DNA from 4 places in the Kitasatospora sp. NPDC002551 genome. Region 4 is predicted to be linked to each of the others. Evidence: riboswitches for the same ligand, from Rfam matches in the RefSeq annotation. Region 4 holds a riboswitch; each other region holds the start of a gene.
What was found. A riboswitch is a leader RNA that binds a small molecule or an ion and turns the genes downstream of it on or off. The one in region 4 is predicted to bind cyclic di-AMP.
Positions count from the first base shown of each region.

Region 1: linked by a shared signal. The riboswitch ahead of ABT093_RS36725 (transglycosylase family protein) and the one ahead of ABT093_RS22035 (C40 family peptidase) in region 4 are both predicted to bind cyclic di-AMP.
Region 2: linked by a shared signal. The riboswitch ahead of ABT093_RS04020 (M23 family metallopeptidase) and the one ahead of ABT093_RS22035 (C40 family peptidase) in region 4 are both predicted to bind cyclic di-AMP.
Region 3: linked by a shared signal. The riboswitch ahead of ABT093_RS06980 (M23 family metallopeptidase) and the one ahead of ABT093_RS22035 (C40 family peptidase) in region 4 are both predicted to bind cyclic di-AMP.

Region 1 covers NZ_JBEOWI010000076.1:13,320-21,016, forward strand. The annotation lists gene ABT093_RS36710 (DUF397 domain-containing protein) at 106-360, opposite strand; gene ABT093_RS36715 (hypothetical protein) at 875-1,792, shown strand; gene ABT093_RS36720 (hypothetical protein) at 1,853-3,973, opposite strand; cyclic di-AMP (ydaO/yuaA leader) riboswitch at 4,360-4,520, shown strand; gene ABT093_RS36725 (transglycosylase family protein) at 4,507-5,790, shown strand; gene ABT093_RS36730 (hypothetical protein) at 5,939-6,139, shown strand; gene ABT093_RS36735 (LacI family DNA-binding transcriptional regulator) at 6,233-7,252, opposite strand; gene ABT093_RS36740 (glycoside hydrolase family 13 protein) at 7,278-7,697, opposite strand, start outside.
Region 2 covers NZ_JBEOWI010000003.1:23,365-31,061, forward strand. The annotation lists gene ABT093_RS04005 (GNAT family N-acetyltransferase) at 1-99, opposite strand, end outside; gene ABT093_RS04010 (hypothetical protein) at 143-1,045, shown strand; gene ABT093_RS04015 (hypothetical protein) at 1,228-1,674, shown strand; gene ABT093_RS04020 (M23 family metallopeptidase) at 1,751-2,620, opposite strand; cyclic di-AMP (ydaO/yuaA leader) riboswitch at 2,633-2,801, opposite strand; gene ABT093_RS04025 (YiaA/YiaB family inner membrane protein) at 3,048-3,338, shown strand; gene ABT093_RS04030 (alpha/beta fold hydrolase) at 3,458-4,285, shown strand; gene ABT093_RS04035 (TetR/AcrR family transcriptional regulator) at 4,375-4,944, shown strand; tRNA gene ABT093_RS04040 (tRNA-Ile) at 5,033-5,106, opposite strand; gene ABT093_RS04045 (SpoIIE family protein phosphatase) at 5,301-7,658, shown strand.
Region 3 covers NZ_JBEOWI010000005.1:36,345-44,041, forward strand. The annotation lists gene purB (adenylosuccinate lyase) at 1-466, shown strand, start outside; gene ABT093_RS06975 (MFS transporter) at 585-2,111, opposite strand; cyclic di-AMP (ydaO/yuaA leader) riboswitch at 2,422-2,589, shown strand; gene ABT093_RS06980 (M23 family metallopeptidase) at 2,593-3,591, shown strand; gene ABT093_RS06985 (APC family permease) at 3,946-5,496, shown strand; gene ABT093_RS06990 (DUF2470 domain-containing protein) at 5,519-6,301, opposite strand; gene ABT093_RS06995 (RidA family protein) at 6,453-6,860, opposite strand; gene ABT093_RS07000 (IclR family transcriptional regulator) at 6,919-7,671, opposite strand; gene ABT093_RS07005 (sugar kinase) at 7,668-7,697, opposite strand, start outside.
Region 4 covers NZ_JBEOWI010000026.1:33,944-41,640, reverse strand. The annotation lists gene ABT093_RS22045 (NYN domain-containing protein) at 1-1,319, shown strand, start outside; gene ABT093_RS22040 (C40 family peptidase) at 1,530-2,573, shown strand; cyclic di-AMP (ydaO/yuaA leader) riboswitch at 2,920-3,072, shown strand; gene ABT093_RS22035 (C40 family peptidase) at 3,083-4,270, shown strand; gene ABT093_RS22030 (C40 family peptidase) at 4,521-5,585, shown strand; gene ABT093_RS22025 (hypothetical protein) at 5,822-6,766, shown strand; gene ABT093_RS22020 (glycosyltransferase 87 family protein) at 6,795-7,697, opposite strand, start outside.

The DNA.
Region 1 (7,697 bases), on a different contig from region 4:
CCGCGACTCCCGACGAGGAGCCCGGGCGAGGATCCCGGACAAGACAAAGGCCGTCGTGGTGTCAGCACCCACGACGGCCCCCCGAATGGTGAAGCCGGCGGCCGGTCAGACCGCCAGGTGGTCGAACTCCCCGTCCTTCGCCCCCAGGAGCAGTGCGGCGATCTCGGCCCGGGTGTAGATGAGCGCCGGACCGTCCGGGAAGCGGGAGTTGCGCATCGCCACCTCGCCCCCCGGGAGGGCGGCGAACTCGACGCAGTTGCCCTGGGAGTTGCTGTGCAGGCTCTTCTGCCAGACCACGCCCTCGAGGTCGGTGGCAGCCATCCCGTTGTACGTGTCGTACCTGTCGTGCGTGTCGTGCATAGAAATCTCCCGAAGAGCTCCGGAGTGGGTCGTTCAGCTCGGCGCCCCGGCCCCGGCCGAACGCACGGGCCGGCCCCGTACCGGCCCGGCACAACGCCTCACTTGACGTGATGATAGCTCCAGTGCACGTGCATCAGCACGGGACGTTGCAGGTGCACGGCCTTTTCGACACCGAAACGGAACTCTTCACGAGGCACTCCCCCGACCGTACGTAAGCGGACATAGCCGACTGAATCGGCAAGCCGTCGCTAACCGCCCGTAGGCGAACACCCGCCGATTGTTGATCTTCGAACGCCGGGAGTCGCCCTTTCGTGACCCTCCGTCAGGCCGCCCGCGCGCTGTGAGACATCTCACGCGCGGGAGCGGCAACGCGGTTCCCCTTCCGGCGCATCTGAGCGGGTACCGGGAGAACTGCCGCCCGGGGGCCGGTTATGTCCGCATTTCCCCGCGGCCTCCCCGCCCGGTTCGGCAGCCGACTGCGGGCCGGGCGGACCGATGTCCTACGATCTCCGCCATGAGCACCGCAGCCATCCCGGGCGCGCCACTGCCCGTCCGCACTCCAGGCTCCCGTGCGCGGGGGCGCCACCGCCGTCCCGAGCGCCCCGAGATCCCGGCCGGTTCCCCGGCCCTGCTGCTCGCCGTCCCCGCGGCCGCCGGGCCGGAATCCCGGCCCGTCGTCGAGGAGCTGCTGTCCATCGTCCGCAGCGAGCAGAACGGCGTGCGGACCGCCGCCGGCTACCTCCCCTCCGGTGACGGCGGGGCGAGCGGTGAGCGCACCGTCGCCGAACTGCTGGCCGAGGCGGCCGAGGCCGGCCTGCCCGCGCCGGTCGTGGTGCCGCTGGTGCCCGGCCCGCACGACTTCCTGCCCGAACTGCACCGGCTCGCCGCCGAGTACGGCGCCCCCGTCACCGACGCGCTGGGCCCGCACCCGCTGCTCGCCGAGGGCGTCCACGTCCGCCTCTCCGAGGCCGGGCTGGCCCGTGCCGACCGCGCCCGGCTGTTCGCCATCGCGACCGCCGCCGACGGCGTGGTGCTCACCACCGTCGGCGGGCAGGCCGCGGCCGACGCCGCCGGCATCACCGGCATGCTGCTGGCCGCCCGGCTCGCCGTGCCGGTGGTCGCCGCCGCGCTGGACCTGCCCGGCTCCGTCGCCGACGCCGTCGCCCACCTCAAGGAGATGGGCGCCCAGAACCCGGCGCTGGCCCCGCTGGTGATCGGCCCGGAGGCGGACGCCGAGCTGCTCGCCACGGCCGCCGAGGAGTCCGGCTGCCCGTCGGCCGCGCCGCTGGGCGCGTACCAGGCGGTGGGCCAGCTGCTCGCCTCCACCTACCTGGCCGCGCTGCCGGCCGTCGCCCCCGAGGCCGGGGCCGACGAGTCGGACGCCGACGAGGCCGACGGCACGCGCGCCGGCGGGCGGCACGCCGCCCAGTAGCACCCCGTCACGCGGAAGGGCCCGGAACGGACGCACCGCCCCGGGCCCTCCTCGCGTTCCCTACCGGCCCACCCGGGTGGTGGGCGCGGCGGCGTCCTTCAGCTTCAGCGCGGGCACCTGCACCGGCCGCGACTGGCCGGCCAGCGTGGGCACCGCGGCCGCGGCGGCGTTCCACTGCGGCTGGGCGGTGCCCTCCTCGCCCGCCCGGCGCACCTGGAGCACCTCGGTGGACCCGGCCCGGCGCAGCAGGACGTTCTTGGGCGGACCGGCCTGCGGGTCCAGCCACAGCTCGTTGCCGCCGAACTCGCAGTCCAGCACCAGCACGTCGTCCGGCTTGCCGTCGGCCCCGGCGCGGAAGGCGATCCCGGCCCGGCGGTAGCCGGTGAACCGGCAGCGGCCGAAGGTGACCGACTCCCCGGCGAGTTCGTGCCGCGCGGTGGAGACCGCGAAGTCGCTCTTCCCGGCCGCGTCGATCAGCAGCCCGTCGAAGACGGTGCCCCGGTCGCGGCCGAGCGAGTGCAGCGCCACTCCCCCGCCCGCGTTGCCGTACAGCACGCTCGCGGTGTAGTCGAAGTCGTTGAGGTAGGCGCCGTGCTCGATGCCCCAGCCGCCGTTGTGGTACGCGGCGAACTCGGTGACCACGTGGTGCTGCTTGGCGTTGAGCCAGACGAAGATGCCGTCCTGCAGGTTGTTGTGGGCCAGGCAGCGCTGAAAGGTCCAGACGCCCTCGCTGTTCTCCGGCCACTCGAAGCCGGAGGCGCCGTTCGCCCCCTGCACGCCGACCGCCACGCAGTCCAGCGCCTTGCCGCCGGTGCCCGCGCCGAGGTTGAAGCCGGTCAGCCGGTAGGCCCGGGGGTTGGGTTCGAGCAGGGTGCGGGAGGCGACGCAGGACTCGTAGACGATGTCGTCGGACGGCTGCTGGGGGGTGCGGGTGTCCAGCGGACCGTCCCACCAGTAGGCGTCCTCCCAGGTCTCGTGGCTGATGCAGCTGCGGAAGGTGATGCCGTGGCTGGCGTGCGGGACGTACGCGTGGCTGCCGGCGTCGCGGACCACCACGCCCTCGACGACGGTGCCGCGGGTGGCGTCGCCGAGCCGGTGGAAGTGCAGTCCGTACCGGCCGAGCACCGGCGCGGTGACCGGGGCGGTGCCGTCCGGTCCCTTCCAGGTCTCCCTGGTGTCGGCGCGCGGGCCGACCCAGCGCAGCGCGGCGTGCCGCACGTCGGCCCGGCGGGAGCTGGTGAGGTGGACGTGGGTGCGGCCCCAGGCGGTGCCCTCGACCCGGACGCTGCGGGTCAGGTTGAGCACCTCGGCGCCGACGGTGACGCCCCCTCCGGCGGCGACCCGGGGGTGGGCGTACCGCAGCGGGGCGTCCAGGGTGACGGTGGTTCCGCTGACGGACCGGATGGTGACGAGGTCGTAGCCGGCGGCGAAACCCTCCTGGTCGGGCGGGCCGGTCGGGGTGACGGCGAGTTCGTCGCCGGGCAGCCAGCCGGCCGGCGGGGAGGTGAGGTTGACGACCGTGTCGCCGGCCCCGAGCTCGCGGTCGGCGCGGACCCAGGCGGTCTTGGCGGCGCCGTCCAGCCGCAGGTAGCCGGCGCCGGTGACCCAGAGGCCGACGTCGGTGTCGACCACCTTCATGCCGTCGCCCTGGAACCGCTTCTCGTCGACGCCGGGGAAGCGCAGGGTGTGGACGTGGCCGCCGTCGGGGGCGAGGGCCAGGGCGCCGCGGACCTCGACGTTGCCGGCGGCGGCGAGGGTGACGGTGCGGTCGGCGGCGAAGGTGAGCGCGCCGCCCGGCTCGACCAGCAGGGAGCCGACCTCGGCGTCGGTGTCGAGCAGGACCCGGTCGGTGATCCGCACCGCGCTGCGCGGTCCCGGCGGGCTGCCGCCCCAGCCGGCCCGGTCGGACCAGCGGCGGCCGCCCTGGTCGACGGTGGGCGCGGGGGCGGGCTGCTCGGGGGCGCCGGTACCCGGGGGGCCGGTGCCGTCCGGCGGGGCGGCGCCGTGGCCGCCGTCGGAGCCCATCGGGCCGGCGGCCTCGGTCGGGGTGGTCCCGATGACCGCGGCCGGGGTGACCAACCGGGTCTCTCCGGTCAGCGAGCGGCGCAGGATCTCCTCGCCGCTGATCGCCGCGAAGGCGGTGCCGACGGCCAGCCAGCGCAGTAGTGCCCGGCGGGTCAAGTGAGTTCGGGACGGTTCGGTCGGGATGTCCGCTCTGCGGTGCTTTGCCCGGCGATGCGCTCCGCGTGGCCGGGCGGCCGGACGGGGGGTGTTCGGCTCCTCGTCGATGCCCATCGGTGCGTAGCCCTCTCTCCGGACGGCTGCGGCGGTGCCGGCGCGCCGCCGACGCTCTGAAGCATAGGCAGTTGCGTTGGCCACGACCGGCGTTGCGGAAAACCGGTCATTTCTGATCATGAAGGACAGCCGCTCAGCACGGATTTCGCAAACCGTGACGAGCGTCACACATGTTTGCGGTTTGAACGCGCCTCTGCTTAACGTGCTCCCCGTTCGTGGCCACACGGACCCAGCACGTCCGCGACGCCGAGTCCTGCCGTCGGGCGCGCTGGCAGCGCAATGCACCACGGCAGGAGCGGGGGAACCACAGGTAGTTCGCCCAGGACCGGTCCTCGGACCGGCCCCGGGCTAGGGGTGAAGCCGCGTCCACAGCGCGGCCGGGCAACTCCGGCCCGAATCCGACAGCTCACCTCGCAGGCGTGGGAGAGGACCACGTCTTCATGCTGCCCACCAACGGCACCCGACTGTCCGGCCGTACCCGTCGCGCGATCGCCGCCCTCGGCGTCGCGGGCATCGGCCTCACCGTCCCCGGCCTGACCGCCGGCACCGCCTCGGCCGCCTCCGTCGCCACCTGGGACAAGGTGGCCCAGTGCGAGAGCGGCGGCAACTGGAGCATCAACACCGGCAACGGCTTCTACGGTGGCCTCCAGTTCACCAACTCCACCTGGTCCGGGTTCGGCGGCACCGCGTACGCCGCGCGCGCCGACCTCGCCACCAAGGACCAGCAGATCGCGATCGCCGAGAAGGTCCTGGCCGTGCAGGGCCCCGGCGCCTGGCCGGTCTGCTCGGTCAAGGCCGGTCTGACCAAGGGCGGCACCCCGGCCGCGGTGGACACCTCCGCCGCCGCCAAGCCGGCCACCCAGGCCCCGGCCGCGCAGACCCCCGCCGCGCAGGCCCCGGCCGCCAAGCCGGCGGGCAAGCCCGCCGCGCAGCCGCAGGCCGCCACCACCGCGCCCGGCACCGCCCCCGCCGCCGAGCAGCGCCAGAGCGACCGGCAGTGGCGTCAGCAGAGCGGCCAGCAGGCCTCCGAGGCCTACACCGTGGCCGCCGGCGACTGGCTGTCCACCATCGCCGACGAGCAGCACGTCCAGGGCGGCTGGCAGCGCCTGTACGAGCTCAACCGCGCCACCCTGACCGACGGCCCGCACGCCATCTACCCGGGCCAGCGGCTGAGCCTGGGCGACCGTGCCCAGGGCCAGGGCTTCGACTGGTTCAACCGCGCCCAGGGCGACACCCGGGCTCCGTCCGCGCAGACCCAGACCCAGGCCCAGACCCCGGCCACCAAGCCGGCGAACAAGCCCGCCGCGCAGGCCGAGACCCCGGCGCCGGCCCCGACGGCCACCGGCAGCATGGCCGCCGCCGTCGCCTTCGCCCAGTCGAAGGTCGGCCAGGCCTACGTCTACGGCGGCACCGGCAACGGCGGCTGGGACTGCTCCGGCCTGACCCAGGCCGCGCTGCGCGCCGCGGGCATCTCCGTCCCGCGCGTCGCCGCCGACCAGGCCGCCGCGTCCACCCACGTCTCGCTGGACGCCCTCAAGCCGGGCGACCTGCTGTTCTGGTCCAACAACGGCAAGGACTCCGGCGTCTACCACGTCGCGCTGTACATCGGCGACGGCAAGTACGTCGAGGCCGCCAACCCGAGCTCGGGCGTGCGGACGCAGACCGTCGCCAACTGGGCGCCGGACTTCGCCGGCCGGGTCTGATCCCGTCACGCCGCGGCCCCCGGGGAGAGTCCGGTCGCTCCTCCCCGGGGGCCGCGGCATGCCCGGACGCGGGCGCGCGAAGAGCGGCCATGGTCAAACCGGGGCCGCACCGGGCATGCTGCTGCCCTGCACCCGAGGAGGAGTCACCATGGCCCAGGTCACCGTCACGCTCGACGCCAACCTCGCGATCGACGCGATGATGCTGTCCGGCACCAGGAACCCGCAGGACGCCGTCGAACTGATCCTCCGCGACTACCTGGAGCGGGGCCGGCGCACCGAGACCCGCACCGGCGACGCCGCCGACGGCCACCGGGTCACCCAGGACCGCCCGGTCGCCCAGGAGGGCTGAGCGGCCGCAACGCCGAAGGGGCCCGGGAGCACATCCGCTCCCGGGCCCCTTCGGCACCCTGATCGGCGCACGGGCCGCTCAGTACACGGCTGCTCAGCGCGCGCGGGCGCCGGTCGAGCCGCGCATCACCAGCTCCGGCTGGAACATGAACTCCCCGCGCTGCGCGGCGTTGCCGCCGACCTCCTCCAGCAGCGCGTCCACCGCCGCGGTGGCCATCGCCTCCACCGGCTGGCGCACGGTGGTCAGCGGCGGCTCGGTGAAGGCGATCAGCGGCGAGTCGTCGAATCCGACCACCGAGATGTCCTGCGGCACCGCCAGGCCCCGCTGCCGGACCGCCCGTATCGCGCCGAGCGCCATCATGTCGCTGCCGCAGACGATCGCCGTGCAGCCCTTGTCGAGCAGCGCCCCGGCCGCCGCGTGCCCGCCCTCCACGCTGAACAGCGTGTGGTGGACGAGTGCCTCGGCCTCCTCCCGGCTGCGCCCGAGCACCTCCCGCATGGCCGCGGTGAAGCCCTCGATCTTGCGCAGCACCGGCACGTACCGCTGCTGGCCGACCGCCAGGCCGATCCGCTCGTGGCCGAGTTCGGCGAGGTGCTGGACGGCCATCCACATCGCGGCCCGGTCGTCCGGCGAGATGAACGGCGCGTCGATCCGCTCGCTGTAGCCGTTGATCAGCACGAACGGCACCCCGCGCCCGGCCAGCCGGGCGTAGCGGTCGTGGTCGGCGGTGGAGTCCGCGTGCAGGCCGGAGACGAAGACGATGCCCGCCACGCCCCGGTCGACCAGCATCTCCACCAGTTCGTCCTCGGTGGAGCCGCCCGGCGTCTGGGTGCAGAGCACCGGCGTGTAGCCGTGCCGGCTCAGCACCTGCTCGATCACCTGGGCCAGCGCCGGGAAGATCGGGTTGCTCAGCTCCGGCGTGATCAGCCCGATCAGGCCCGCGCTGCGCCGGCGCAGCCGGGTCGGCCGCTCGTAGCCGAGCACGTCCAGGGCCGCCAGCACGGTCTGCCGGGTGGCGGCCGAGACGTTGGCCTTGCCGTTGAGCACGCGGGAGACGGTGGCTTCGCTGACCCCCGCCTGCGCCGCGATGTCTGAGAGTCGCGCCGTAGTCACGATCCCAGAGCCTATTGCAACCACGTCAGACCTCCCACCAGTCGGTGCTGTCCGCGGCGAGCACCGCCTCGCCGTCCGCCACCACCGGGTCGGCGCCGGCGGAGGTGAGCAGCAGTCGGCCGGGGGCCGGTATCCGGACCGGGGCGCCGGTGGTGTTGACGGTGCAGACGAAGGAGCCGCGGCGGAACGCCAGGGTGCCCTCGGGGCCCTCCAGCCACTGGACGTCCGTGCCGGCGCCGAGGTCGGGCCGCGCCTTGCGGACGGCCAGCGCCGAGCGGTACAGCTCCAGGGTGGAGGTCGGATCGCCGGTCTGCGCCTCGACACTGAGGCCGGCCCACTCGGCGGGCTGCGGCAGCCAGGACGGTCCGCCGGCGCTCGGGCCGAAGCCGTAGGGGGCCTCGGTGCCGGACCACGGGATCGGGACGCGGCAGCCGTCGCGGTAGCC
Region 2 (7,697 bases), on a different contig from region 4:
CGGATCGCCGAACACCGCGTGCAGCGCGTCGACGTCCTCGGGGGTGTGGTGGAACTCGCGGATGGCCAGCCGGGGGCCGGTGAGTCGGACGGGGACCATGGCTCCCGACCCTACCGCCGACCAGCGGTTACGGTTCGTGGTTATGGAAGACGAAGACCTGCGGCTCGCCCCGCGCACCAAGGCCGCCGAACTGCTCGCCTGGGCGGAGGCGCAGGGCCGCGAGCCGGTCGCCGGCGCCCCGCTGCGGGCGGTGCTGGCGCTGCTGGAGCTGGGCGGCGGCAGGATGCGCGACGGCTGGCCCGAACTGACCTCCGCCGCGGTGGAGCACCTGCTGTACGAGCAGCTCCACCTGTACGTCCAGCCGGAGCCGGGGCAGGACCCGCTGGCGTACGGCGCGGCGGTGCGGCTGCTGGTCGACCACCAGCGGGCGGCGAAGCGGCTGAACGCCAAGCGGCAGGAGCGGCTGCACGCCGAGGCCGAGTGGCAGGGCGAGGTGGCGGCCGGGCTGCTGCGCCGGGCGGACCTGGTGACCTGGCCCCGGCTGTACACGCTGCTGCTGCGCGCGGCCGGGGTGGACACCGGCGACGAGGCGGCGGTGCGGGCCTGGCTGGAGGGGTTCCGGGAGCGGTCGCAGGAGGAGCGGTCGGCGGCCTTCACGGCGCTGGAGGCGGACGGCGTGCTGGACCCGGTGGACGACGGGGGCTGGGGTGCCGGGACCCGGCCGCTGGCGGTGGGGATGGCCACCGACGGCGCGCGCCGGCTGCTGGAGCAGGGGCTGATGCGGCGCAGCTACCGGAACCTGGCGGAGCTGACGGCGCTGGGCCGGCCGATGCCGGACGAGCTGGCCGGGGACTTCACGGCGTTCGAGGAGGCCGCGGTCCGGGTGGCGCTGGAGCTGGCCGGCGCGTGGACGGTGCCGGGGCTGCCTCGGCTGCTGGTGGAGGAGTTCCCGGAGCTGGCGCCGGAGCCGGGCCAGGAGGAGATCGACGCCTACCTGGCGGGCCTGGAACCGGCGGAGGGGTTCGAGGAGGACGGGGCGGAATAGCGCCGGTCCGGCGGGACCGTGGATTCGAGCCACCGGGCGGTCGATTCCGGCACTCCTCAAGGGATTCGGGGCCGGCCGCGATTGATGGATCGCACGCGGTGGAATCGCTTGGCCATGTGAAGCGTGACATATCACATGCGCTCCACGGTTCCCTTTGCCCGTTCTCGAAGGAGAGAATTCTGATGAATCGTTTCTCCGCCATCCTGGCGGCCGCCACCGCGCTGTCCTCGCTCGGTGTCGCGGGCGCCGCCCAGGCCACCGCGCAGACCACGGGCACGACGGCGACCACCGCGGCCGCCGCGACGAGCACCTGCGCCAACGGCTTCGCCGGTGTCCTCCAGAACCGCGTCTGCGTCACGGTCGACGGCGCCGGCGTGACGGCCGGCGGCTACACGACGCCGACCCCCGGCTGGACGGCGCAGGACGCCTCGTACAGCCTGACCCTCGGCGTCGTCGGCGGCGCGTCGCTCGGCACCGACAGCGGGACCGGCATACTCCCGCCCGGCGGGCGCGGGTTCGGCTACCTCGCGGCCACCGCGCCGTGCGGCTCCACCGTGACGGCCACCCTCGTGACCACCACGTGGGGCTACGGGGCGACCGCGACCGTCACCGCGCCCGTCACCTGCTGATCCCCCCTTGGAAGAACTCCGCCCCGCCGGACGCGATCCGGCGGGGCGGAGCCCTCACAGTGTCCGACGGGAGGCGTCAGGGGGTGACGCCGTGCTGCTCGAACCAGCTCTCCGGGTCGACGGGGGCGCCGCCGCCGGGGCGGACCTCGACGTGCAGGTGGGCGCCGGTGACGTTGCCGGTGGCGCCGACCTTGCCGATCTGCTGGCCGGGGACGACCTTGCCGGAGCCCTTGATGATCGAGGAGAGGTGGCAGTACCAGATCTCGGTGCCGTCGGGCAGGGTCTCGACGATCCGGTAGCCGTAGGCGCCGGCCCAGCCGGCCGAGGTGATGGTGCCCTGGCCGACCGCGTAGACGGGTTCGCCCTGGTCGGCGGCGAAGTCGAGGCCGGTGTGCAGGTGGGCCCAGTAGCGGGCGCTCTGCCCGTAGTGGGCGGAGAGCCGGTAGTCCTTCACCGGCAGCTTGATGGCGGCGAGCTTGGCCTTCTCGGCCTCCTCGGCGGCGCGCCTGGCCTGCTCCTGCTGGGCGATCTGGGCGGCCCGCTTGGCCTCGGCCTCCTGGGCGGCCTGGACGCGGGCGTTCTCCTCGGCCGCGGTGCGCTGGCTGTCGGCCTGCAGCTGGATGCGGGCGGCGAGGGCGAGGCCGGGGTCGGCGGAGAGCGCGACCGGCTGTTCGTCGGGCGCCTCGACCGCCGGCGCGGCGGCCGGGGTGGCGGAGGCGAAGCCGGTGGCGCCCAGTGTGGCGGCGACGGCGGTGACGCCGAGCAGCGGGGCGGTGCCGCGGGTCTGGCGGGGCATCCGGTGCCGGCTGGTCGGGTCGGCCGGCGGGGCGGTCTCGTCGGCGGGGCCGCCGAACGGGCCGTGCCCGGTGTACGGGCCCGGGTGGTCGAGCAGCCGGGTGCCGGTGGAGGAGCCGGACGGATGTGCCGGGGTGTGCGTCGACGCCACGGAGGCGCGCTCCTTTCCTTCCTTCGCGCCTACCGGGTTAGCTGACGGGTTCGGAGCAGGAAGGTCTCCTACGGCTGGGCCTGGACGGGGCCTGACCCGGCCGATTCACCCCAAGGAACGTGGTTCCCCGGCTCCCTGGCCTGCCCGGAGGCCGGCCGGCGGGATTAGGCGACGGCGCACGGTGCCGTCTGGGTACGGCGTTGCGGACCGCGCTGCGTTATCAAACGTTAATCCGAGAGCCCCCCGATTCCAAGCCATCCGTTGGTGACGGCGGGATACGGATCGGGCACCACGCTGCCCGGTGGGCGATTTGGGACGTTTGATGACAACTGACACTACCGAACGTGTCGGGACGTCAACGAACGGCCCCTCACTTGAGTACGCCTACTCATGTGCGGGCGGGCGCGGCGCGGCCATCCTGGCGCCCATGAGCACACCGATGCAGTCCCGCACCACGGCCGCGTACTACATCCAGGCCGTGCTGTCCTTCACCCTCTCCGCCGCCGCCCTCGGCATCGGGATCGCCTTCCTCCCGGTGGAGCCCTGGACCCGGGCGTTCCTCGCCCTCGGCCTGCTCTACACGATCACCTCCACGTTCACCCTGTCCAAGGTGGTCCGGGACCGGCAGGAGACCACCGAGCTGGTGACCCGGGTCGACCAGGCGCGGCTGGACAAGCTGCTGACCGAGCACGACCCGTTCAAGGTCGAGGGCGTCTGAGCCGCCCCGCGGGCGGGCCGGTCGTGCCGGACGCGCCGATAGCTTGACGGCTAAGGCTATTAGCCTTAGCTTTATGGCTATCGGCGCTCCGCCGACGGTCCCGCCCCAGGAGGCTCCCCATGAACGGCACCACCGCTCCCGTCACCCGCCACCTCGACCTGCCCGGCGGCCGGATCGCCTTCGACGACACCGGGCGCGGCGAGGGCGCCCCGGTCGTCCTGCTCCCCGGGATGCTCGACAGCCGGGCCGCGTACCGGCACCTGCGCCCGCTGCTGGCCGCCGCCGGCCGCCGGGTGATCACCATGGACCTGCGCGGCTTCGGCGAGTCCTCGATCCTCTGGGACGACTACTCCCCCGCCGCGATCGCCGGTGACGTCCTCGCCCTGCTGGACCACCTGGGCATCGAGCGGGCCGTGCTGGCGGGCAGCTCCTACACCGGCGCCAGCGTCGTCAGGGCCGCCGGGGACGCCCCCGAGCGGGTCGCCGGGATCGTCCTGATCGACGCCTTCGTCGAGAACGTGCCGGCGGGCGCCCTGCAGCGCCTGGCGGTCGGCGCGATGGGCGCGCTGCTGGTGCGCTCGCCCGCGTTCTGGGGCCTCTACCACCGCAGGATGGCCTACCCGGGCCCCAAGCCGGCCGACCACGAGGAGTACGTGGCCGCGCTGGTCGCCGCGATGCGCACCCCCGGCCGCAGGACCGCCACCCGCGGCTACGTGCGCGGCGACTCGGCGCCCACCGGCTGGACCGCCGCCGTGCGCTGCCCGGCGCTGGTCGTGATGGGCTCGAAGGATCCCGACTTCGGGAAGCCGGAGCTGGTCGCCGACCGGCAGGCCGCCGCGCTGAACGCGCGCAAGGTGATGATCGAGGGGGCGGGACACTACCCGATGGCCGACCACCCGCGGGCCACGGCCGACGCCCTGCTGTCCTTCCTCGCCGGCCTGGCCTGAGCGCCGCCGCCCCCGCCCCGCGCCCGTCCCGCCGTCCCGACCCGCCCGATCCCGTCCCGCACCGCACCGCACCCAGCCAGGAGAACCGCATGCCCCGAGTCGGACTGACCCCCGAGCAGGTCGTCGGCCACGCCCTCGCCCTCATCGACGAGCAGGGCCCCGAGGCCCTCACCCTGGCCGCCGTGGCCGCCCGCGCCGGGGTCGCCACCCCCTCGCTGTACAAGCACGTCAGCGGCGGCCTGGCCGAGCTGCGCCGGCTGGTGGCCGTCCGGGTGACCGAGGAGCTGGCCGACCGGCTCGCCGAGGCGGCGCTCGGCCGCAGCGGGGACGCCGCGGTCGCCGCCGTCCTGCGGGCGTACCACGCGTACGCCACCGAGCGCCCGCACCGCTACGCGGCCCTGCCGCAGGCGCCGCAGCCGGACCAGGACCTGACCGAGGCGGCCGGCCGGCTGGTCGGGGTGATCGTCGCGGTGCTGCGCGGGTACGGACTGGAGGGGTCCGAGGCGATCCACGCCGCCCGCACCTTCCGCTCGCTGGCCCACGGCTTCGCCGCGCTGTCGACCGGCGGCGCCTTCCAGCTCGCCGAGGACCTCGGGCGGACCCAGGACCGCATGATCACCGTGCTGACCGCCGGCCTGCGCGACTGGCCGCGCCCCTGAGCGGCGGCCCGGGGAGGCCCGGTAACCGCGGGGAGCGGGGAACGCCGAAGGGCCCGGAGCGGGATGCTCCGGGCCCTTCGGTGTGGTGTGGGGCTAACAGGACTTGAACCTGTGGCCTCTTCCTTATCAGGGAAGCGCTCTAACCGTCTGAGCTATAGCCCCGTACCGTCCGGCCCGCCTGGCGGCGGACGTCGTACGGAGAAGGGTACCGGACCCGGCGGGGGTCTCCGCACACCGGGCGTCCCCGGAAACTCGGGCGCCCCGGGACCCGCCGTTCTCCCCACGCCTCACCCGCTTAAGAAATAAGGTATTAAGAATTAACTGCCCCATAAGGAACCGGAGAGGCCGGCCGTCCCGTGGACCCGCGCAGCAGCCCCACCGCGCGCAGTGCCATGCGCTGCGTCCGCTTATTGCTCGGCTGCACCAGCGCCGCCGAACTGCTCGGCACCGTGCTCGCCGAGGGCCCGGGCTGGATCACCGGCGAGGGCTCGGCCCTCTATCTGCTGGACGGCGCCGGAATGCTCCGGCTCTCCGCCTCGCACGGCCTGCCCGACTGGGCGCACGAGCGCTACAGCGTGGTCGACCCGGCCAGTGAGCTGCCCGCCGCGATGGCCCTGAAGCTGCGCCGCCCCTATCTGCTGAGCCCCGAACGCACCAGCGTCGACTACCCGAACCGGAACGCCGGGATGGGCACCGGGATGGTCGCCGTCATCACCCTGCCGATGGTGGTCGACGAGCAGCCGATCGGCGTGCTCGCCCTCGCGCTCGCCCACCGGGGCGCCGTCCCGCAGCGCGACCTGGACGTGCTGGAGACCCTGGCGGACGCCTGCGCGCACCGGCTGGCCTACCTGCTGGAGCACGCCGGAGCGCTCACGGCGCCGCGCACCGGGGGCGCCGCGCCGCACGGGGTGCGCCCCGGGCCCCGCGCCGACGGCGACCCGGCCGCCGGCACGGCCCACCCGCTGCTCTCCCTCGCCGTCCGCGCCGCCGGGCACGGCGCCTTCGAGCGCGACCTGGTCACCGGCGAGACCCACTGGGACGCCCAGGCGCTGCGGCTGGTCGGCCGCCCCGCGCCACCGGACGGCGGGCCCGCCCCCGCGCCCGACCTCGACCTGGTCGTCCACCCCGAGGACCTGCCGGACGTCCAGGCCGCGCTCGCCGAGGCGCTCTCCACCGGCGGCCCGTACCGGATCCGCTACCGGGTGCCGCACCGGGGCGGCGGGGTGACCCGGATCGAGGAGACCGGCGAGGTCATGCTGGACGTGCACCGCCGCCCGGTACGGATCTCCGGGCTGATCGCCGACCTCGACCACGGCCGCTCCCCCGAGGAGCGCCCGCCCGCCGGCCGCTGGGGCGGACGCCGCGCGCGCACCGGGGCCGCCGGGAGGAACGCCGGGGCGAACGCCGACGGGGCGGCGGCCGGGGCGTCCGCCGGGGCCCGGTCGGCGCTGCTGCTGGCGCTCACCCGGGCGCTGTCCCGGGCGGTCACCGTCCGGGACGTCACCACGGCCGTGACCGACGTCGCCCGGCCCGCCTTCGGGGCGGCCGGCATCGTGCTGGACCTGGTCGACGAGGGCCGGCTGCTGCCCGTCGCGCACACCGTCTACGGCGGCCCCCGGCGCACCGAGCTGACCCGGCTGGCCGACCTGTCGGAGGGCGTGATGCAGCGCGCGCTGGCCCGTTCGACCCCGCTGTTCAGCGAGCCGGCCCGGCGCGGACGGGGGCGTGGACGGGACCGCGGGCCCGGGCGGCCGGCGCCGACCGGCACGGGGGGACCGCTCGCCCCGGCCGCGTGGGCGGTGCTCCCGCTGGTCGCCTCCGGCCGGCAGGTCGGCTCCTGTCTGATCACCTTCGCCACCGAGCGGGTCTTCAGCCGCGAGGACCGCACCCTCTACTCCGCCTTCGCGGGCATCCTCGCGCAGTCCCTGGAACGGGCCCGCCTCTACGACACCCACCACCACCGGGCCACCGAACTGCAACGCGCGATGCTGCCGCGCACGCTGCCCCGGCTGCCCGGGATCGCCAGCGCCGCCCGCTACCTGCCGAGCACCGAGGGCATGCAGATCGGCGGCGACTGGTACGACCTGCTGCGGCTGCCCGGCGGCCGGATCGGCCTGGTGATCGGCGACGTCCAGGGCCACAACGCCGAGGCCACGGCGGTGATGGGCCAGCTGCGCAGCGGGCTGCGCGCGTACGCGACCGACGGGCACGATCCCGCCGCCACGCTGGCCCGGACCAGCCGGCTGCTCGCCGAGATGGACACCGAGCTGTTCGCCACCTGCCTCTACCTCACCCTGGACCCGGCCGACGGCACGCTGCGGGCCGCCCGCGCCGGGCATCCGGCCCCGGTGCGGGTCACCGAGGACGCCCGGGCGGTGGAGCTGGATCTGCCGGGCGGCCCGCCGCTGGGCGTCGCCCCGGACCGGCCGTACCCGCTGGCGGTGGAGCACCTGACGCCCGGCGAGACGCTGCTGGCCTACACCGACGGCCTGGTGGAGGACCGCGAGGAGGACTACGACGAGTCGGTGCAGCGGATGCTCGGCGGACTGGAGCTGTGGGCCCGCAACGCCGGTCCGGTGTGGCTGGAGCCCGGCCCGGCCCTGGAGAGACTGGCCGATCTGCTCACCCTGAACGTCACCGAACGGCGTTCGCGGCCGGACGACGTCGCGTTGCTGCTGTTGCACCGGTTGTCAGCTGTGCACCAGTGGGGCTGATGGGACACCGATCGGGGGTCCACGGAGCGTCCGGTCGAG
Region 3 (7,697 bases), on a different contig from region 4:
CGTCTCCTGCTCGGTGGTCCGCCGGGTCGCGCTGCCGGACGCCTTCTTCGCCTTCGACGGCCTGCTGGAGACCTTCCTGACCGTCCTCGACGAGTTCGGTGCCTTCCCGGCCGTGATCGAGGCCGAGCTGGACCGCTACCTGCCGTTCCTGGCCACCACCAAGGTGCTGATGGGCGCGGTTCGGGCGGGCGTCGGCCGGGAGACCGGGCACGAGGTCATCAAGGAGCACGCCGTCGCCTCCGCGCTCGCGATGCGGGCCGGCGCCCGGGAGAACGAGCTGCTGGACCGGCTGGCGAACGACGAGCGGATCCCGCTGGACCGGGCCGCGCTGGACGCGCTGCTGGCCGACCGGCTGTCCTTCACCGGTGCGGCCGGGGCGCAGGTCGCCGAGGTCGTCCGGCAGATCGAGGCCGTCGCGGCCGCGTACCCGGAGGCCGCCAAGTACGCGCCGGGCGACATTCTCTGACGAAGCGCCGTCTGCCCGCCCCGGTTCGGGGCGGGCAGGTGACGCCCCGAACCGGGGGGTGCGCCGGTGCCGAATGGCCGGAGCGCCCCGGGCAGGCGAGTCACCGCCCCGTCGCCGGTCAGGCGGCGGGGCTCTCGCCGTGCTCGGCCCGGGTGGCGGCGGGGTGGCCGGGGTCCAGGGGCGGGGCGTTGGTGGCGCACGCGTAGCGGCAGTCCGGCTCGGCCACCGGGTGCGCGTCCTCCGGGGCCAGGACGTTGCCGTGCACGGTGACCAGCGCGATCAGACCGCCGGCCACGAGCAGCCCGGCGCAGATCAGCATCGCCGTGCGGAAGGCGGAGTCGACCGCGTCGGGGACCCGGTAGGCGTCGCCGCTCAGGCCGGCCAGCGCGGGCAGCGCGGCGACCGCCAAGAGGCCGGCCGCCCGGGCCGCGGCGTTGTTGACGCCGCTGGCGATGCCCGCGTGCCGCACCTCCACCGCCGCCAGCACGGTGGCGGTCAGCGGGGCGACCAGCAGCACCATGCCGCTGCCCATCACCGCGGCGGCGGGCAGCACGTCCGTCCAGTACGAGGCGTCGGGGCCGATCCGCAGCATCAGCAGCACGCCCGCCGCGCAGAGCATCGGGCCGACGGTGAGCGGCAGCCGGGGGCCGATCCGCTTGCCCAGCCGGCCGGCCCGGGCGGACAGCGCCAGCATGATCACGGTGATCGGCACCAGGGCCAGCCCGGAGACCAGCGGGGAGAAGCCGGAGACGATCTGCAACTGGACGACCAGCAGGAAGAAGACGCCGCTGAACGCCGCGTAGACGGCGAGGGTGACCAGGTTCACGGCGGTGAACAGCCGTGAGGAGAAGAGGCCGAGCGGCAGCATCGGCTCCGGGGTGCGGCGCTCGACGGTGATGAAGGCGGCGCCCAGCAGCAGGCCCGCCACGCCGGTGACCCAGACCACGGCGGACAGGCCGTTCCCGGCGGCGGTCAGCGCATAGGTGACCGTGCCCAGCGCCAGGGCGGCCAGCACCGCGCCGAGCACGTCGAAGCGGCCGGTCGCGGACTCGTCCCGGCTCTCCGGCACGTGCCGGGCGGAGACCACCACCACCAGCGCCGCCAGCGGCAGGTTCAGCAGGAAGATCCAGCGCCAGCCGGGCCCGTCCACCAGCCAGCCGCCGAGGAACGGGCCGACCGCCGCCGAGACCCCGCCGAACCCCGACCAGAGGCCGACGGCCGCCGAGCGGTCCTCCGGGTGGAAGACCGCCTGGAGCATCGCCAGCGAGCCGGGGGTGAGCAGCGCCCCGCCGATGCCCTGCACGGCACGCGCCAGGATCAGCACCTCGATGGTGGGCGCGGCGGCGCAGGCCGCGGAGGCGGCGGCGAACCAGACCACGCCGAGCAGGAAGACCCGGCGCCGGCCGTACCGGTCGCCGAGCGCTCCGCCGAGCAGGATCAGGCCCGCCAGGGTGAGCAGATAGGCGTTGAGCGTCCATTGCAGGGCGTCGAGCTGGGCGCCGAGATCGGCGCCGATCCGGGGCAGCGCGACGTTCACGACGGTTCCGTCGAGCATCGCCATGCTGGAGCCGAGCACCGTCGCCAGAAGTACCCAGCGACCCCGCGCGGTGCTCAACCGCAGGGTGCCGGCCTCGGAGGTGGCCACGGCCCATGGTCCGTCCCGCGGGGCCGACGTGACAAGGGTCACCGGGGGTGTGTCGGGGGATCTCCGCTGCGTGAGTGATCGTGTGCGTACCGACTCCGATGTCGGCGCAGGGTCGTGGATCACCTGCGCACTGTGAATGGATTGTGTGCGTACTGTGCATGCCTTTTCGGCGGAGTGTCACGGGGGTGCGGACTTTGGTCCCGGGTCGTGGAGATCGACATTGCTTCACCCGAACGGATGAGTTTTAGTTCAGCGACCGCCCGGCGTCAGCCCGGGTGGCCACCGGGTGGAACGCCTAGTCCTGCCGCTGCCCGGTGGTACGCAACGAACTCTGTACGGCAGGAGCGGGGGACCCACAGGTAAGTCGCCGGACCCGAATTCTTCGCGGACCGGCTTGGGGTGAAGCCGCCTTTCACGCGGCCGGGCAACTCCAGCCCGAACCCGACAGCTCACCTCGCAGGCGTCGGAGAGGACATTTTCCATGCCCGCACAGGCTCGTCGTATCGCCCTGCCCCGCGCCGCCCGGATCGGCATCGCCACCGCCGTCACCGGTGCCGCCTTCGCCCTCCCGCTGGTGACCACCGTCACCGCCCAGGCCCACGAGGTCCCGGCCGCCCCGGCCGCGAAGACCGCTCCGGCCGCGAAGACCGCTCCGGCCGCTCCCGCCGCCCCGGCCGCCCCGGCCGCCGCCCCGGTCGCGGACAGCTACAAGGTCGTCGGTGGGGACACCCTCTCGAAGATCGCCGCCGCGAAGAACGTGGACGGCGGCTGGCAGGCGCTGTACGAGCACAACCGCTCGGTCATCGGCGCCAACCCGAACCTCATCTTCCCGGGCCAGCAGCTCGCGCTCGGCGCCAAGGCCGCCCCGGCCGCCAAGCCGGCCGCGCCCGCCGCCAAGCCGAAGGTCTCGCAGGACGCGGTGAAGCCGGCCGCCCCGAAGCCGGCCGCCCCCGCCACCACCGCCGCCAAGCCGGCCGCCCCGGCCGTCAAGCCTGCCGCCCCGGCCGTCAAGCCCGCCGTCCAGCCCCAGACCGTCGCCGCCCCGGTGGCGACCCCGGTCGTCGCCGCCACCTCCGGCTTCGTCGCCCCGCTGGCCAACCCGAAGCTCGGCACCGCCTACGGCGTGGCCGGCTCGATGTGGGCCTCCGGTCACCACACCGGCGCCGACTTCGTCGCCTCGACCGGGACCCCGCTGCGCGCCATCGCGGCCGGCACCGTGGTGAAGGCCGGCAACGGCGGCGCCTACGGCAACGAGGTCGAGATCAAGCTCGCCGACGGCAAGTACGCCCAGTACGCGCACCTGTCCTCGATCGGCGTCAAGGTCGGCCAGACCGTCACCGTCGGCCAGCAGATCGGCCTCTCCGGCGCGACCGGCAACGTGACCGGCCCGCACCTGCACTTCGAGGTCCGCACCGGCTCGGAGTACGGCTCGGACATCGACCCGATCGCCTACCTGCGGGCGCACGGCGTCTCGATCTGACCCTCGGGCCGGATCGCACCAGCCACCGCTGGGTGCGGGGCGAAACGACTCCTCCGGAATGGTCATGTCGGGTGACCGCTCGACCGGGTGATCGCCGCACCTCCAGTGGACCGACGGGCGCGGGACACGCCCGTCCGGCCGGCCCGGTTCGCGAGACCTCTCGCGGGCCGGGCCGGCCGTCGCCGTTTCCGGTCGAACGGGACGACCGGGGCTTCGAACGGCGCGTCAACCCTGTGAGGGTGACGGCGGGTCACCTCTCGTTGCGGGCTCGCCCGCCGCGCCCCGATGCTGTCGGGCAGTCATCGTCCGACCGGTCCGGCGGGCGGCACAGCCACGGCGGGTGAAGGGGGCCGGATGGCCGACCAGAGCGGGCAGGCGGAGTCGCGCCCGGAGGTGGACCGGCTGAAGGCGGACTCGGTCGGCCTGCCGGGCGTGGTGTTCATGGCGGTCGCCACGGCGGCGCCGATCACCGCGATGACCGGCAACCTCCCGATCGTCATCGGCCAGGGCAACGGCGCCGGCGCGCCCGCCGCGTACGTCTTCGCGACCCTGGTGCTCACCGTCTTCTCGATCGGCTACGTGGCGATGGCCCGCCATCTCACCTCGGCCGGGGCGTTCTACGGCTACATCTCGCACGGGCTCGGCCGGGTCGTCGGGATGGCGTCGGGTCTGCTGGCGGTGCTCGCCTACATCGTCTTCGAGGCGGCGGTGATCGGCTTCTTCGCGTACGCGCTGCGCGGGCTGGTCGCCGCGCAGCTGGGGGTGGAGCCGCCCTGGGGCTGGTACGCGGCGCTCGGGCTGCTGGTGATCGGGGTGATGGCCTGGTTCGACCTGCACCTGACCGCGCGGGTGCTCGGGGTGGCGCTGGTGCTGGAGGTCGCCGTGCTGGGCGCCGTCTCGCTGGCCGTGCTGCTCACCGGCGGCGGGCCGGACGGGATCGTCGGGCGGGCGGTCGATCCGCTGAACGCCTTCCGCGGCGTGGACGGGGCCGGGTCGGCGGGCGCCGGGCTGGGGCTGTTCTTCGCGTTCTGCTCCTGGGTGGGCTTCGAGTCCACCGCGATGTACGGCGAGGAGTCCCGCGACCCGAAGCGGGTGGTGCCGAGGGCGACGCTGATCTCGGTGGTCGGGGTCGGGCTGTTCTACGTCCTCGTCTCCTGGATGATCGTCTCCGGCAACGGCGTGCGGCACGCGGTGGAGGTCGCCCAGGGCCTGGTGCCGGGCAAGGACGGCACCAGCCTGTTCTTCGACCCGCTCGGCGAGCACCTCGGCGGCTGGGCGGTCACGGTGTTCCAGTGGCTGGTGGTGAGCGGCTCCTTCGCCTGCGCGATGGCCTTCCACCAGTGCGCGGCCCGGTACCTGTACGCGATCGGGCGCGAGGGGTTCATCCACCCGGCACTCGGGCGCACCCATCCCAGGTACGGCTCGCCGCACGTCGCCTCGGTGGTGCAGTCGCTGATCGCGGTGGCGCTGGTGGCCGGATTCCTGGCGGCCGGGCTGGATCCGTACGTGCACCTGTACACGCTGATGGCGCTGCTCGGGACGATGGCGATCCTGATCGTGCAGACGCTCTGTTCCTTCGCGGTGGTCGGCTATTTCCACGTGCAGGGCCGGCACCCGGGGACCGGGCACTGGTTCCGGACGCTGGTCGCGCCGCTGGCCGGCGGGGTGGCGATGGCGGGGGTGGTGGCCCTGTTGGTGATCCACAAGGACGCCGCCGCCGGAGCGGCCGCCGGTACGCCGCTCTTCCGGCTGATCCCGTACCTGGTGATCGGGACCTTCCTGGGCGGGATCGGGCTGGCGCTGTGGATGCGCGCCCGCCGGCCGGAGCGGTACGCCCGGATGGGGCGGATCGTCCTGGAGGACGCGGTGGAGCGCTCCGACGAGGCCGCGCCGGTGGGGATATGACGACGCGCCGGCGGACGCCGCGTCACGGCCGGCGGGCCGGCAGCGCCTGTTCGGCGGCGGTCAGCAGCTGGTGCACCCGGTGGCCGAAGTCGTCGGCGTCGCGGGCCGGTTCGGGGAAGACCAGGCGGACGTCGCGGTGGCCGTGCGGGTGGTCCAGGCGGAGCACCAGGCCGTACCGGTCGAGGGCGAGCGGGCGCACGGCGGGGAGTCCGGCGAGCAGCGCCGGGTCGAGCAGGCGGGTGAGCACGGCGAGCGCGTCCGGGTGGTCGTCGGCCAGGTGGGTGAGCAGGCCGGCCTCGTAGCGGGCCAGCGGGTCGGGGCCGGCGGCCGCGAGGTCGGCGCCGGTGATCGCGCTGGTGCCGTACGGGGTGGAGAGCACGGCGTGGGCGACGTCCAGGCGGAGGTGGACGCTCAGGCCGTCGTCGGCGAGGTGGGCCAGGTGCAGCCGGCCGGCCAGGGTGAGGCGGCCGCGGACCCGGTCGCGCACGGCGACCGGGGCGATGTCGGTGAGGTCGAGCACGACGGCGAGGCCGTCCTGCTCGCGGGCGATGGCGACGGTGAGCGGGGCGTCGAGCGGGGCGCGCAGCCGCAGCCGGGAGCCGTGCACCGAGACGGGGGTGGAGAGTTCATGGTGCTCGCCGCAGGCGCGGAGGACCACCGAGGAGGCGGCGGTGAGCAGGCCGGCGATCCGCTCGGCGGCGCTCGGCTCGGGGACCTCGGCGGTGTCGGCCGGCCCGGGAATCCCGGCGGTCTCGCCGGTCTCGCCGGTCGGGGAAGTCTCGGCGTCGAGGGGGTGCGGGCTCATGGGTGCGGGACCTCCGGCGGGCTGCCTGCCTGATAGTTAGGTGAGCCTAACCTAATGAGTCGGGGGAGGGGAGGGCAAGGCGCCGCCGGGGGCGGATGACGCGCCAGGGCCCGGACACGAGGTCCGGGCCCTGGCGCGCTCGTCGCGGGGGTCAGCCGATGACGGCCTGGGCGTCGATCTCCACCAGCATCGGCTCCTGCGGCAGCTCGACGAAGATCGTGGTGCGGCAGGGCTTCACGCCGCCGGGCTCGATGTTCTCGTCGATGAACTCGGCGTAGACCTCGTTCATCAGCGGGAAGTCGGCGCGCTTGGTGAGGTACACGCGGAACATCACCACGTCCTCGATGGTGGCGCCGCCCGCCTCGACGATCGCCTTGACGTTCTCCAGCGTCCGGCGGGTCTGCGCCTTCACGTCGCCGTGGTACAGGTACTCGCCGGTGGCCGGGTCCTGCGGGCCCTGGCCGGAGACCTGCAGGATCGGGCCCTTGCGGACGCCCTGGGAGAACATCCAGGCCGGGGCGGGGGCGCCGTCGGTGCGGATCTCGGTCTTGTCGCTCATGCGGTTCGCTTCCTCGGTGGGGTGCGGTCGGGGATCGGGGGGACGGTCCGGGGCGGGGTCAGGGGTGGTGCGGGAGCTGGCCGCAGTCGGCGGAGACCGCCCGGGTGGTGGCGAGCAACTGCGGCAGCAGCTCCAGCACCTGCTCGTACGGGAGGACGACGTCGGGCACGGAGATCGAGGCGGCGGCGACCACCCGGCCGCTGGCGTCCCGGATCGGCGCGGCCACGCAGTTGATGAACGCCTCGTGCTCGGCGTGGTCCTGCGCCCAGCCCTGGGCGGCGACCTTCTCCAGCTCCGCGAGCAGCGCCTCGGGTGTGGCCAGGGTGCGCGGGGTGTGCGGCACGAAGTCGATGCCGGCCACCACCCGGCGGCGCTCCGGCGCGGGCAGGTCGGCGAGCAGCACCTTGGAGACGGCGGCGCTGTGCAGCGCGGCGCGCAGGCCGATCCGCGAGTACATCCGCACCGGGTGGCGGGAGTCGTACTTGTCGATGTAGACCACCTCGCCGCCCTCGTACGCGGCCAGGTGCACGGTCTGGCCGGTGGCGGCGTTCAGCTCGGCCAGGTGCGGGGCGGCGATCCGGCGCACCCCGCGCTGTTCCAGGGCCAGGCCGGAGAGGGCGAACAGGCCCGCGCCCAGGTGGTAGCGGTAGCCGGCGTCCCGGTAGACGAATCGTTCCTCTTCGAGGGACTGGAGCAGTCGCAGCACGGTCGTCTTGTGCACGCCGAGCACCTCGGCCAGCTGGTCCAGGGAACGCTCGCCCTCGCCGAGCTCGGCGAGGATGCGCAGGGCGCGGGTGACGGTCTGGCTCATGGTGCTCCAAGGGCCGGGGCGGTGGC
Region 4 (7,697 bases):
CGGGCGGCGCCGAGACGCTGGACCGGCCGCTGCCCGAGGGCGTGCGCCGGCGCGTGGTGGGGCTCGCCTCCGACGCGCTCGGCGGGCTGCCGCTCGCGGAACTGCCCCAGTCGCTGCGTCAGTACGCCAAGTTCACCCCCGCCCGCCGGGCCAAGTACGCGGCGACCGCGCTGGCGGCCGCCCTGGAGGCGGAGCCGGCCTTCCGCTCGCGGATAGCGGAGCGGCTGCGGCTGGGCCAGCCGGACCTGGTCAGGGCGCTGGAGTCGGGCACCGTGCCGGGCGCCGCCGACCCGATGGACGTGGCGGCCGCCGCCTATCTGGTGCGCTCCGCCGGGTGGAGCCGGCTGGTGGCGGAGGCCGGCGAGGAGGCCGAGCGGGCGGGCGCCGAGGGCGCGGCGGCCGAGGCGGCCCGGCTGGTCGAGAAGCTGCAGGGCGAGCTGGCCGAGGTGCGCTCCGCGGCGCGGGCGGACCTGGAGCGCCAGCGGACCGAGTCGGAGGAGGTCCGCCGGGAGGCGGACTCGCTGCGCCGCAGACTGCGGTCGCTGGAGAGCGACACCCGCCGCGCGCAGGCGCAGGCCCGCAAGCTGGCCGCCGAACTGGAGGCGGCCCGGGCGCAGGCGGCGGCCGAGCGGAGCGCGGCGGAGAGCGAGGCGCGCCGGCTCCGGCACCGGGTCACGGAGCTGGAGAACGCCGCCGAGCAGGGCCGCCGCTCGGCCCGCGAGGGGCGCAGCGTCGAGGACATGCGGCTGCGGCTGCTGCTGGACACCGTGCTGCAGTCGGCGCAGGGGCTGCAGCGGGAGCTGGCGCTGCCGGTGTCCCAGATCCGCCCGGCGGACCTGGTGGAGGCCGTGGTGCCGGGCTCGGCCTCGCCGCACGACGTGGCGCGCCGGGGCCTGGCCGAGGACGATCCGGCGCTGCTGGACCAGCTGCTGGCGATCCCGCAGGTCCATCTGGTGGTGGACGGCTACAACGTGACCAAGACCGGCTATCCGACGCTGCCGCTGGAGCAGCAGCGGATCCGGCTGCTGGGCGGGCTGGCGATGCTGGCGCAGCGCACCCAGGCGGAAGTCACCTGTGTGTTCGACGGTCAGGACCTGGACGTACCGGTGATCATGGCGCCTCCGCGCGGCGTGCGGGTGCGGTTCAGCCGGACCGGGGAGACGGCGGACGAGCTGATCCGCCGGCTGGTCCGGGCCGAGCCGCAGGGGCGCCCGGTGGTGGTGGTCTCCACCGACCGGGAGGTCGCGGAGGGCGTGCGGAAGGCCGGCGCGCGCCCCGTCGCGTCGGTGCTGCTGCTCAACCGGCTGGCCCGCCCGTAACCCTTCCGGGGTGTGAGCCGGTCGGTATGACGGCTGGTCAGCGGCCCGATTGCGATGTTGTGCGAATTCGGTGAAGTCAGAGGGGCGGTTCGCGTTCACGCGAACGGGGGAGTGGCGCGAAACGTGGATCTTCACTAGGGTCTGGCGTCAAACCTATTTTCCGGATTCTCACCCGTTCGGGTGAGGCCATTGGAAGAAGGAGCCGGTCCCTTGGCCTCCCACCGCCGTCCCAAGCAGCCGAGCCGCGCGCGGGTCTCCGTGCTCACCGCTGCCGCTGCGACCGCGGTCGCTCTCTCCGCGCAGGTCGCCGCCCACGCCGCGCCCAGCCCGTCGCCGAAGAAGGACGACGTCAAGGCGCAGATCGACCAGTTGCAGGAGGAGGCCGAGCAGGCCACCGAGAAGTACAACGGCGCCAAGGAGCGGGCCGACCAGCTGCGCAAGCAGGCGGACCAGCTCCAGGACCAGGTGGCCCGCGGCCAGGACCAGATGACCCAGCTGCAGGCCGGTCTGGCCGAGGTGGCGGGCGAGCAGTACCGCACCGGCGGCATCGACCCGTCCGTCCAGCTGATGCTCACCTCCGACCCGTCCGGCTACCTGGACAAGGCCTCCAGCGTGCAGCAGGCCAGCTCCAGCCAGGCCGAGGCGCTCAAGGGCCTGCAGGAGCAGCAGCGCCGGCTCGACCAGCAGAAGGCCGAGGCGGCCGCCGTGCTGGCCTCGCTGGACAGCACCACCAAGGACCTCAACCAGACCAAGGCCGAGGTCAACAAGAAGCTCCGGGAGGCCCAGGAGCTGCTGAACTCGCTGAGCGCCGCGGACCGCGCGGCCCTGAAGGCGGCGCAGCAGCAGGCCGACCGCGCCTCCCGCGGTTCCGAGCGCACCGACCTGGGCAGCCTGCCGCAGGCGAGCGGCAAGGCGGGCTCCGCGGTCGCCCTCGCGATGAGCAAGCAGGGCTCGCCCTACGGCTGGGGCGACGTCGGCCCGAGCACCTTCGACTGCTCCGGTCTGATGGTCTGGGCGTACGGCAAGGCCGGCGTCTCGCTGCCGCGCACCTCGCAGGCGCAGGGCAACTACGGCACCCGGGTGCCGTCCCTGTCCGAGGCCCAGCCGGGCGACCTGGTCATCTACCGGGACGACCGCAGCCACGTCGGCATGTACATCGGCAACGGCATGGTGGTCCACGCGCCGCGCACCGGTGACGTGGTGAAGGTGATGAAGGCCGACGCCATGAAGATCAACACGATCCGCCGGGTCTGACGGGTCGCCACGACACGCCCGAGGGGCCCGCTGGGGCTCCTGTGATCAGCGCCACCTCCGGTCGGAGGTGGCGTCGGCGTTTCGAGCGCGCTTTCGACCATCTGACGGACAATGATCAGCCCGCCGTGGGGGTGTGATCACATTCGGTCATATTCACAAGGGAACTTGGGCATTCTTCCGGCTTTTTTCTGACAAGGATTTGAACGGATCACGGATCTGTTACTAGGGTCGTGCCTCGAACCACGCACAGTCGATCACCCAGCCTGGGTGGCGGCGGGGTTCGCCGCCGAGTTCGCGAAGCAGCGGGACGGGGCTTCGGGTAGCCCGTCCGAACGAGGGCCCCGCAGTCCGGGGTCCGCTGTGGAACGGAGCCGGGGAACCACGTTCCTCCGGGGTGAATCGGCGCCAGGCCGGCCGCGCGAGCGGCGGGTGAGGCGTCGTAGGGCACGCTTCCGCCCGAACCCGTCAGCTCACCCGGTAGGCGGATGAGGAAGAAGGAGTCCGCCTTCGTGGCGTCCCATCGTCGTCCCAAGCCCGCCGGCCGCGCCCGTGTCTCGATCCTGACCGGTGTCGCCGCCGCTGCCGTTGCCCTGTCCGCGCAGTCCGGCGCCCACGCCGACCCTGCGCCGACCAAGGACCAGGTCAAGGAGCAGGTCGACCAGCTCAACGAGCAGGCCGAGGTCGCCACCGAGAAGTACAACGGGGCCCAGGCCAAGCAGCAGGAGCTGCAGAAGCAGGTCGCCGAGCTGCAGGACAAGGTGGCCCGTCAGCAGGCCGTGGTGATCGAGGCGCAGGGCGGCCTCGCCGAGATCGCCGGTGAGCAGTACCGCACCGGCGGCATATCGCAGACCGTCCAGCTGATGCTCTCCGCCAGCCCGGACAACTTCCTCAACCAGGCCGACGCCCTGAACCAGGCCGGTTCGACCCAGTCCGGCGCGCTGAAGGAGCTCCAGGAGCAGCAGCGCAGGCTCGACCAGGACCGCACCGAGACCCAGACCAAGCTCGCCGAGCTGGAGTCCACCACCCAGCAGCTGAAGACCTCCAAGGAGGAGGTCCAGGGCAAGCTGCAGAAGGCCCAGGACCTGCTCAACACGCTCACCGAGCAGGAGCGCCAGGCCATCCGCGCCGCCGAGGAGAAGGCCGCCGCCGAGGCCAAGGCGAAGGCGGACGCCGCCAAGGCCGAGGCCGCCAAGGCCGCCAAGGAGAAGGCCGACGCCGAGCGCGCCTCCCGCGACACCAACCGCAGCAACCTGAGCGCGCAGTCCGCGCCCTCCTCGGCCCCGGCCTCGGCCCCGGCCGCCGCGGCGTCCAAGCCGGCCGCGCCGGCCGCGCCGGCCGCCAACAGCTCGCGCGGTGCCGCCGCGATCGCGGCCGCCGAGAGCAAGCTCGGCGCCCCGTACGTCTACGGCGCCACCGGCCCCAACTCCTTCGACTGCTCGGGCCTCACCGGCTGGGCGTACGCCCAGGCGGGTGTGTCGCTGCCGCGCACCTCGCAGGCGCAGGCCACCGCCGGCACCCAGATCGGTTCGGACATCTCCAAGGCCCAGCCCGGCGACCTGGTGATCTTCTACGGCGACCGCCACCACGTGGGCATCTACGTGGGCGGTGGCCAGGTCATCCACGCCCCGAAGCCGGGCGCGTCGGTCCGCTACGAGTCGGCGTCCAACATGCCGGTCAACACCATCGTGCGCCTCTGACCGACGGTCGGAACGCCCCGTCAGGCCCGGTCTCCCCCGAGGGAGGCCGGGCCTGCGGCTTTTCCCGGCCCCGCCGGGACGCTCGGTCCGCGAACCGATCTGATGTCCGATCAGTGTCCGAATATTCGGGTTCGGAGGGGTTTGGAATCGGTTGCCCTGACTCGCTAACGTCTGCCACCGGACGCCCGCTTCGACAGCCGCCCGCTCCGGTGCGGCGGCGGGCCGGGCCCAGGATCGGAGCCGACGTCGCATGGCCGTGCACCGCCGTTCCCCGCTGTCAGGTGCGCACGCGTTCGCCCGGGCGCTGGTGCTCACCGCGGCGGCGACCACCGCGCTGGGTGTGGCGGCCGCAGGCAGCGCCCGGGCCGCGCCCGGCTCGCCGGACGCCCCGGCCGACCGCAAGGACGTCAAGGCGCAGGTGGAGCAGCTCTACGACGAGGCCGAGCAGGCCTCCGAGCGGTTCAACGCCGCCCAGGAGGCCCAGCAGAGGCTCCAGCGCGAGACCGGCACGCTGCAGCAGCAGGTCGCCCTCGCCCAGGACGAGCTGAACCGGCTGCGCGGCGACCTCGCCACCGTGGCCGGCGCCGAGTACCGCGGCGGCGGGATGGCGCAGACCGTCCAGCTGATGCTCTCCACCGACCCCGAGGGCTACCTCACCCGGGCCCGCACCCTGGACCAGGCCGCCGTGCGGCAGAATGAGACCCTGCACGAGCTGCTGGGCCGTCAGCGGGTGCTCGACCAGCGCCGGGCCGAGACCACCGCCAAGCTCGCCGAGCTGGAGGAGATCCGCAGGGCGCTGGCCGAGAGCAAGCAGGAGGTCCAGCAGCGGCTCGCCAAGGCGCAGCGGCTGCTCAACAGCCTCGGCGCCGCCGAGCGCGCCCGGCTCGCCGCCCAGGACGCCCGGGAGGCGGAGCAGCGCGCCACCCGCGGCACCGACCGGCTGGACCTCGGCAGCACCCCGCCGGCCTCCGAACGCGGCGCCGCCGCGCTGGCCGCCGCGGTGCGGATGATCGGCTCGCCCTACGTGTACGGATCCACCGGGCCCAAGGCGTTCGACTGCTCCGGTCTGATGTACTGGAGCTGGCGGCAGGCGGGAGTGACCCTGCCGCGCACCTCGCAGGCCCAGGCGCGCGCCGGGCAGCGGGTCGGCCTCTCCGAAGCGCGGCCGGGGGACCTGGTGATCTTCTACCGGGACATGCACCACGTCGGGATGTACGCCGGCGGCGGGGTGATCGTGCACGCCCCCTACCCGGGTGCCAAGGTCCGCTACGAGAGCGTCACCGCGATGCCGGTCTCGGGGGTGATCCGGCTCTGAGCCGCCTGGACACCGCCGCCGGCCGCGGGCCGTCCCGGCGCACCGCCCTGCTGCTCGCGGCCGGCGGACTGGCCCAGCTGTCGCTGCCCGGGGCCGCCCCGGCGCGGCCCGCCGCCGCGGCCTCGGACGAGCACGTCGGCGTCCTGGCGCTGCTCGACGAGCGGGCCCGGGCGCTGACCGCCGGGCCGCCCGCGCTGCCGCTGCGGGCCGGCTACCGGAACCTGCTGCTCGGCCCGGTGGACGCGGCCGGGCGGTGCGCCGCCACCGCCGAGCTGACCGTCGTGGTGAGCGGGTACGACCGGCAGCCGGTCGTCCACCCGCGCCGGCTGGCGCTGGCCCGCTCCGCCGCCGGCTGGCGGGTCGAACGCGAGGAGGGCGCGGGCGGACCGCCGCCGCTGTGGGACCTCGGCACCGTCCGGGCCGGCGCCGGAGCGCGCTGCCTGGTGCTCGGGGTGGACGCCGGGGCCGGCGGGGGCGCCCCCGCCGGACTCGCCGCCGTCGGCGACCGGGCGGTGTCCGCCGTCGAGGCCCTCTGGGGCACCGCCTGGGCCGGCCGGCTGCTGCTGGAACTGCCCGCCACCGGGGAACAGTTCACCCGGCTGCTGGCGGACGAGCGGCCCGGCTGGTCCGGGATGGCCGCTGTCACCGTGGCGGCGCCCGGCGCGCCGCTGAACGCCCCGGCCGACCGGATTCTGGTCAACCCGGAGACCTACGCGGGCCTGAGCGACTTCGGCCGGCAGGTGGTGGTCACCCACGAGGCGGTGCACGTGGCGACCCGGGCGGACACCCGCGCCTGGACGCCGCTCTGGCTCTCCGAGGGCGCCGCCGACTGGACCGGCTACCGCGACTCGGGCCGCGCCGCCCACCGGATCGCCCCGGAGCTGGCCCGGGACGTCGCCGACGGGCGGCTGCCCACGGCACTGCCCGAGGACGCCGCCTTCACCGCCGCCGGGGAGGGGCTCGCCCAGGTCTACGAGCAGGCCTGGCTGGCCTGCGACCTGATCGCCCGCCGGTACGGGCCGCAGCGGCTGGTGGACCTCTACCGGGCGGTCGGCGCGGCGGCCCCGGGCGCGGACCGCCCGGCCTGGCTGGACGGACTGCTGCGGGAGCGGCTGGGCCTCGGCCTGGCCGAGTTCACCCGCCTCTGGCTGGCCGAGGTCCGGGCGCTAGCCGCCCGCTAGGAGGGGCTGCGCGCCTCCCGGCGCGGAGTCAGGGCCGGGCGCCCTGGCGCCGGTCGCCGGGTGCGCCGCGCGGCCGGTCGATGCCGTCCAGCAGGTCCTGCTCGTACGCGATGCCCGGGCGCACCGAGAACGCGGCCGCCGGCACCGGCTCCGGGCGGGGCAGCACCACGGTCTCCGCGAGCCGCTCGGTGCGCCGGGTGGAGCGCCAGAGCCGGACGCAGGACAGCCCGGTCGCGGTCAGCAGCAGCAGGTTGCGCAGGGTCAGCACGGCGATCGCGCCCGGCTTGCTGGCGACCACGTCGCCGAAGACCAGCGGGAACTCCACCAGGGTCAGCGGGGTCGCGGCCAGGATCAGCAGCGCCACCGGCCGCTGGCTGCTGCCGCGCACCGTCAGGCAGACCGCCGAGACGCCGACCAGCCAGACCAGGTACTGCGGGCTGATCACCCGGCTGGTCACGGTGAAGATCAGCAGCGCGGCGAGCGCCGCGTCGTACATGGTGGCGGCGTTGCGGCGCCGGGCGGTGAACCGCCACAGCAGCAGCCAGCCGAAGCCGAGCACGGTGCCGGCCAGCATCACCTTGCTGACCAGCTCGACCCACGGCCCGAGCATCTCCACCGAGCCGTAGTTCATCATCACCTTGCCGTCCCAGGCCCCGGCGATCCGGGCGAAGTGGATCGGCAGCGCGCCGACCGACTCCACCTCGATGCCGCGGTCCTTCTGGAACGTCAGGAACTCGAACGCGCCGTTCATCCCGGCCGCCAGCAGGAAGGCGATCGCCGCGGTCGCGGCCGCCGCGGCGGTCCACGAACGGCGGGTGCGCCGACCGGACGGGGTGCCGATCAGGCCGAGCAGCGGCCAGATCTTGACGATGCCGCCGAGGCCCAGCAGCAGGCCGCCGATCGCCGGGCGGCGGATCAGCGCCAGCAGGCC